Regions from separate parts of the Cedecea sp. Ae19-4 genome, predicted to be linked through region 3. Evidence: riboswitches for the same ligand, from Rfam matches in the RefSeq annotation. Region 3 holds a riboswitch; each other region holds the start of a gene.
What was found. A riboswitch is a leader RNA that binds a small molecule or an ion and turns the genes downstream of it on or off. The one in region 3 is predicted to bind thiamine pyrophosphate.
Positions count from the first base shown of each region.

Region 1: linked by a shared signal. The riboswitch ahead of thiC (phosphomethylpyrimidine synthase ThiC) and the one ahead of thiM (hydroxyethylthiazole kinase) in region 3 are both predicted to bind thiamine pyrophosphate.
Region 2: linked by a shared signal. The riboswitch ahead of AAIE02_RS09995 (TenA family protein) and the one ahead of thiM (hydroxyethylthiazole kinase) in region 3 are both predicted to bind thiamine pyrophosphate.

Region 1 is NZ_JBCHWG010000002.1:537,099-539,360, forward strand. Features, by position in the region: gene thiC (phosphomethylpyrimidine synthase ThiC) at 1-1,503, opposite strand, end outside; TPP riboswitch at 1,593-1,703, opposite strand; gene AAIE02_RS15335 (Rsd/AlgQ family anti-sigma factor) at 1,754-2,257, opposite strand.
Region 2 is NZ_JBCHWG010000001.1:2,099,266-2,101,527, forward strand. Features, by position in the region: gene AAIE02_RS09990 (LLM class flavin-dependent oxidoreductase) at 1-893, opposite strand, end outside; TPP riboswitch at 1,057-1,158, shown strand; gene AAIE02_RS09995 (TenA family protein) at 1,218-1,898, shown strand; gene AAIE02_RS10000 (ABC transporter ATP-binding protein) at 1,895-2,262, shown strand, end outside.
Region 3 is NZ_JBCHWG010000001.1:2,246,456-2,248,717, forward strand. Features, by position in the region: gene thiD (bifunctional hydroxymethylpyrimidine kinase/phosphomethylpyrimidine kinase) at 1-497, opposite strand, end outside; gene thiM (hydroxyethylthiazole kinase) at 494-1,282, opposite strand; TPP riboswitch at 1,321-1,417, opposite strand; gene AAIE02_RS10675 (hypothetical protein) at 1,414-1,575, opposite strand; gene AAIE02_RS10680 (YadA C-terminal domain-containing protein) at 1,811-2,262, shown strand, end outside.

The DNA.
Region 1 (2,262 bases), on a different contig from region 3:
CTTCGGGGTGACGTAGCAAAGCATCGCGCAGCCAAACCAGCCGATCATGGCGGCGCCAATGCCGGAGGTGAAGTGGTCATAGCCTGGTGCGATGTCGGTTGTGAGCGGGCCAAGGGTATAGAAAGGCGCTTCGTGACAATGCTCCAGTTCTTCGGTCATGTTGCGGCGAATCATCTGCATCGGCACATGCCCCGGGCCTTCAATCATCACCTGAACGTCGTACTCCCAGGCAATTTTGGTCAGCTCGCCCAGCGTATGCAGTTCGGCAAACTGCGCTTCGTCGTTGGCATCCTGAATGGAACCCGGGCGTAAGCCATCGCCCAGAGAAAGGGAAACGTCATAGGCGGCGCAAATTTCGCAGATTTCACGGAAGTGCTGATACAGGAAGTTTTCCTGATGATGGGACAGGCACCACTTCGCCATAATCGATCCACCGCGCGACACGATCCCGGTCAGGCGCTGCGCGGTCATCGGGACGTAGCGAAGCAGCACGCCCGCATGAATGGTGAAGTAATCCACGCCTTGCTCTGCCTGCTCCAGCAGCGTGTCGCGGAACATCTCCCAGCTCAGGTCTTCGGCGATACCGTTCGCCTTCTCCAGCGCCTGGTAGATGGGCACCGTGCCGATGGGCACCGGGCTGTTGCGCAGGATCCATTCCCGCGTTTCATGAATGTAGCGGCCGGTGGAGAGGTCCATCACCGTGTCTGCCCCCCAGCGAGTGGCCCACACCAGCTTCTCCACCTCCTCTTCAATAGAAGACGTGACTGCCGAGTTGCCGATATTGGCATTGATCTTCACCAGGAAATTGCGGCCGATAATCATCGGCTCTGATTCCGGGTGGTTGATATTGGCGGGAATAATCGCTCGCCCGAAGGCGACTTCATCGCGGACGAACTCCGGCGTGATGTTTTCCGGCAGGCGGGCCCCAAACCCTTCGCCGGGATGCTGGTGGCGCAGGACGGCATCACGAATACGCTCGCGCCCCATATTTTCGCGAATGGCGATGAATTCCATCTCCGGGGTGACAAGGCCTTTGCGGGCGTAATGCAACTGGGTGACGCATTGCCCGGCTATTGCCCGGCGAGGTTTGGACTGAGTTTCAAAGCGCAACTCGTCCAGGCCGTCGTCGGCAAGACGCGCTTTTGTGTAAGCGGAGCTGCGGTCACCCAGCGTTTCGCTGTCGCCGCGGTCGTCGATCCAGGCGCTGCGTAGGGGATTTAGCCCGTTTAACACGTTTATGGCGATGTCGGGATCGCCATAGGGGCCGGAGGTATCGTAGACGGGAACCGCCTCGTTCGGCTGATATTGCGGGGCATCTTTGCTCCCGCCGGTGAGCGTTGGGCTGAGTTGGATTTCGCGCATCGGGATGCGGATATCTTCACGTGACCCGATCAGATAGATGCGTCGGGAGTTGGGGAAGGCGGTGCCTTCAAGCGTGTTGATGAAGTGTTGGGCGGCGGCGCGCTGTTCGCGGCGGCCAGGTTTTTTTTCAGATGCAGACATAGCTCATTCCAGGTTTAGTCAGGATATGGCTTGTCAGGACAACGGAAGGAGTAATGGATATGGGCCGCCCGAGAACGGGTGTACCCAAAGACAGAATTACTCTTGTTCCCTTCGCAGGTTCTAACCTGATCAGGTTCCGCGGATCCCGAATTAACGGTCTCAGCCGGTGCATAACGCACTCGGCACTCCGACAAGAATGATCCCACCTTGCGGTGGGAAAGTTGTAAATTACTCGTTAATAGCTAACAACTCAAGCTGGACTTGCCAGCCCGGCAGGATCGCTGGCGCTGCCGTCGAGGTTGTTATCAATAGCCAGGAGGACTAGTTTATCTTCAAGGGTGAAGCGGGACTCCAGGCACTCGCCAATCTCCGACAGCGCCTGCTGAAACTCGACCCAGCTGTCGCGGTCGATGGCGTTTTCCAGATGGGAATCGTAGAGGTCCATGATTTGCTGGGTGTTGGCTTCCAGTTGAGGGTAGAGCTGAGCTGCGCTTAGCAGCGGGCTACTGCCTTCCAGGTTGCTGATGATTCGCTCGTAGATACTGAAATGACCGGAAGAGAGGTAATCCACCAGGCCGTGGCAAAAATTGTCTAACGCTTTTTCGTCGAGCGCGGTGTGCGATTCCTTGTTAGGCTTGATCCCGACCATGTTGTAATAGGCGACCAACAGGTGCTTACGGGCCTGCAGCCAATGGTCGACTAACTCATTACTACCACCAACGCGCTCAGTCAGATTGGCTAACTGGTTCAGCATGATTG
Region 2 (2,262 bases), 150 kb from region 3:
GCCAGTTGCTTAATGAGCAGTTCCGGTTCAGCGGCATAGCTGCGGCCGAAAATGGCCCGGGTTTGTGGCTCGATGTAGCCAACCTGATCGCCTTCTTTGCCGCTGCCGCCGAAGTAGTTGCGGTCGCGCTGGTCCATTAACGCGAAGATGCTGCGGCTGACGGAAACGCGTGGCTCACGCGTATGGCCCGCCTCTTTCCACGCGGCCCGATAAGCACGGATTTGCTTCGCCTGCTGGATATGAAACGGCTCGCCGGATTCATCGGTTTTCAGCGTGGAGCTTTGCAGGTTCATCCCTAACTTCGCGGCCCACTCCGAGGTCGCGTTGGAGCTGGCTCCCCACCAGATTCGCTCCCGCAGCCCGGCAGAAAACGGCTCCAGACGCAGCAACCCCGGCGGATTAGGAAACATCGGCTGCGGGTTAGGTTCGGCAAAACCGTCCCCTTTCAGCGCCTCGAGGAACACTTCGGTATGACGGCGCGCCATATCGGCTTCGGTCTCTCCTTCGCCCGGCACATAGCCAAAATATCGCCAGCCGTCGATCACCTGCTCCGGCGAGCCACGGCTAATTCCAAGCTGCAGGCGGCCCCCGGATATCAAGTCCGCCGCCCCCGCGTCCTCCACCATGTAAAGCGGATTTTCATAGCGCATATCGATCACGCCGGTGCCGATTTCAATGCGTTTGGTTTTTGCCCCGATGGCCGCCAGCAGCGGGAAAGGCGAGCTTAGCTGACGAGCAAAATGGTGCACGCGGAAGTAAGCGCCGTCCGCGCCAAGCTCTTCTGCAGCAACGGCAAGATCGATGGACTGCAGCAGCGTATCCGCCGCAGAGTGCGTGCCGGACTGGGCGGCAGGCGACCAGTGGCCAAACGAGAGAAAACCAATCTTTTTCATCGGATATCATCCTTAGACTCGTAGGTAACCGGCCTACAGTGACAAAATTCCCGCCCCGAGTGCCAGCAAAATATTGCGATACCGCACTAAACGGATCGTCGCTTTCAGCAAGGTCAGACACAGCGCCCGGCGATTGTAATCAAAAAGTAAATGTCGTATAACAGGCACCTCCGAGGGGTGTCCTGTATGGGCTGAGATGGCGTAAGCCGAACCCTTTGAACCTGATCTGGGTCATGCCAGCGAAGGGACGGTCGGCAATCACAGCTCTGTTATTGTCTGTTCATACCTCTGCGCGCCCGGATCTCCACTTACCCAGGAGGTCCCATGTACACCCCACTTTTCGAAAACGGTCTTTACGGACGACTGCGCGAGCAGGCCGGCCAGCACTGGCAGGATTACGTCGATCACCCTTTTCTGCAGCAGCTTGCTGTCGGCACGCTGCCTGAAGCCGCATTCAAGCGCTATCTGACCCAGGATTATCTTTTCCTGATTCATTTTGCCCGCGCCTACGCCCTGCTGGTCAGCAAGCTTCGCACGCTGCCGGAAATGCGCACCGCGACCGCATCGCTGAATGCCATTGTCTCCGAGCTGCCGCTCCATGTGGCCTACTGTCGAAGCTGGGGCCTGGACGAAGCGCAAATAGTGGCCGAGGCGGAAGCGCCAGAAACCATGAATTACACCCGTTACGTGCTGGATATTGGCCATTCAGGCGACGCGCTCGATCTGCTGGCTGCGCTGCTGCCCTGCGTGGCCGGATATGCAGAAATCGGCCTTGGCCTGCTGCATAGCCCCGACACGGTGATGGCAGGCAATCCCTACGCGAACTGGATCCGTAACTATGGCGATGAAGGCTACCTCACCGGCGTGCGGGCCGCTGTGCAGTTGCTCGAAAACGTAGGCCACCAGCGTGGCGCGGAAAGCCGTTTCTCAGAGCTATCACAGATTTTTACCACCGCGACGCAGCTTGAATCCGCGTTCTGGCAGATGGGGCTGAATGCCTCATGACCGACAGCGCGACTTCGCCGGGCATTCAGGTGCGCGATCTCAGCCTGCGCTTTGGCCAGCAGACCATTTTTGAGCAGCTGAATTTTGATATTCCCGGCAGCAGCTTCGTTGCCCTGCTGGGCGCGAGCGGGGCCGGTAAAACCAGCCTGCTAAAGATTATCGCCGGGCTGGCGCAGGCCAGTGGCGGAAGCGTGACCTGCAGCGACGGTCTGCCGGTTGCCGGGCGTATCGCCTGGATGGGGCAGAAAGATTTGCTCTACCCGTGGCTCAACATTGAGCAGAACGTGGCCCTCGGAGCTCGCCTGCGTGGTGAGGCGGTCGACAGACAATGGACGGAACATTTGATTGAGCAGGTCGGGCTGGC
Region 3 (2,262 bases):
AGCAGCGCTTCACCCTGTTCGCGCATCTCTTTTTCACTGCGCGCGTGGGGCGCATCCAGCAGCGCTGCCGCTTCCGGGAGATTGGGCGTGATCAGCGCGACATGCGGCAATAGCTTCCGACGTAAGCTTTCTACCGCCGATGGGGCCAGCAGCGGATCGCCGCTTTTCGCCAGCATCACCGTGTCCAGCACCACGTTTGGTACCTTATAGAACGCCAGTCGCTCTGCGACGGCTTCAACGATATCGGCCTCTGCCAGCATGCCAATTTTTGTGGTGTCTATTCGCACGTCGCTCAAGACAGAATCTAACTGCGCCGCCACAAACTCAGGCTCAATACGATAAACGGACTGCACGCCACGGGTATTCTGCGCCACCAGCGCAGTGATCACGCTTGTGCCGTAAGCGCCGAGCGCGGAGAAAGTTTTCAGATCGGCCTGGATCCCCGCGCCACCGCTTGGATCGGTTCCGGCAATAGTTAATGCGTTGATGCGTTTCATGCAAGCCCCTCCGCATTCAGCAGATAAAGGGCGTCGAGGAAGGCTGGGGTAAAACTGCCCGGCCCACGGCTGGCGGCGATGGCCTGCTCGCCGGCAAGCGACATAAAGCGGCAGGCGCTGGCGACGTTGTCCAGCCTGTCTCCCGGTAAAGCACAGCACGCAGCAACCACGGCGGAAAGCGCGCAGCCGGTGCCGACCACACGCGTCATGAGTTCTCCCCCGCCGGTCACGGCAAACGTTCGTTCGCCATCGGTGACGTAATCAGTTTCTCCGGTTACGGCAACCACTGCACCGGTTTCGCGGGCCAGCTTTTGCGCCGCCGGGATCGCCGAAAGTGCATCATCGGTGCTGTCTACGCCACGGCCTCCGGCCTGCTCCCCTGCCAACGCCATGATTTCAGACGCATTACCGCGAATGGCGGCTGGTTTCAGTTGAATAATGTCGCGAGCGAAACGCGTGCGGAAAGCCAAACCACCCACGGCGACCGGGTCTAGTGCCCACGGCGTTCCGGCGCTATTGGCGGCGTGAATAGCAGCCAGCATCGCCGCAGCGCGTTCTGAAGTCAGGGTGCCAATGTTGATCAGCAGCGCGCTGGCAAGCCCGCTAAATTGTGCCGCTTCTTCGGCTTCAATCACCATCGCCGGGGCAGCCCCAAGCGCCAGCAGCACGTTAGCGGTAAAGGTTTGCACTACGTCATTGGTCATGCAGTGAACCAGCGGCGAATGCTGACGGAGGTGGTGTAAAACAGAGGCGGCGGTTGCGCCGGGTAGCAGGTCAGGTTGCATAACGGTAAGGCTCCTGTCCGGCGTGAAAGAAGGGACGCCGGACAGGCATCTGACTTCCCTACGCTGGCATTATCCAGATCAGGTGGTACGGGTATTTCTCAGCCTTCACAAAGAAGGGCACCCCGAGTCATTTACAGCAATATGTTGTGATTAATGCAGGTCATTAATCCGTGCAGAGGATGGTAATGCCAGCGGGAAGTCTTGTAAACGGCAAAAACGGTCATCATCCCGTCAAATTTAGCCGCTCCACGCTCTTCTGCCATCAAGCGGCCCGCGAGTAACTGCACTTTCAAACGTAAGCGCCTTACCCCTTTTCACCCCGATTGTAACAGCGGTGTGAGCAGCCTGGCACCAGCGCAAATAATGAATGTGAACGGCCTGTTTTATCGCTTTTAAACACTCTCCACTAAGAATTTTCTTATGATTTAGATCAAGGATTGCATTGTCACATTTCGGGATAGTTCATCGCCGTTATTAGTGCACTCAATAATGCATTGGAACGTTCAATTTATTTATGGTGAGAGAAAAATGAAATCCTTTAACTTTGGTCAATCAATGGCTTTGGTGTTTGGTATTTTGGTCCTTTCGACTTCAGCCAGGGCTGATGTGGTAAGCGACTTCTATAATAATATGGTGAATAAATCTATTACCTGGCAGGAAGCAAAGGCCTGTTTTGAAAGTATGGATGCGTCGCAGCAGCAGGCTGTACGGGATTACGATCGCGTCCATCAGACAAACTATACCAGCGATTTTGTGAGTGGGACGGTGACGACCCCGCATATGGACGGGAATCATTCAGAGCCCGTTCCGCCGCATCCCGATGCTCCCCACTCAATCGTCGCCAGCACGCTTACCCCTTCAACGGCGATAATTATGGATCCGGTTGTACCGTCCACAGCCGATAAAAGTTCACACCTGGACAGCCCGGAGACAGATGCCGACCACCAGGCAGCCAAAGATAAAGCGATGATCGAATATGT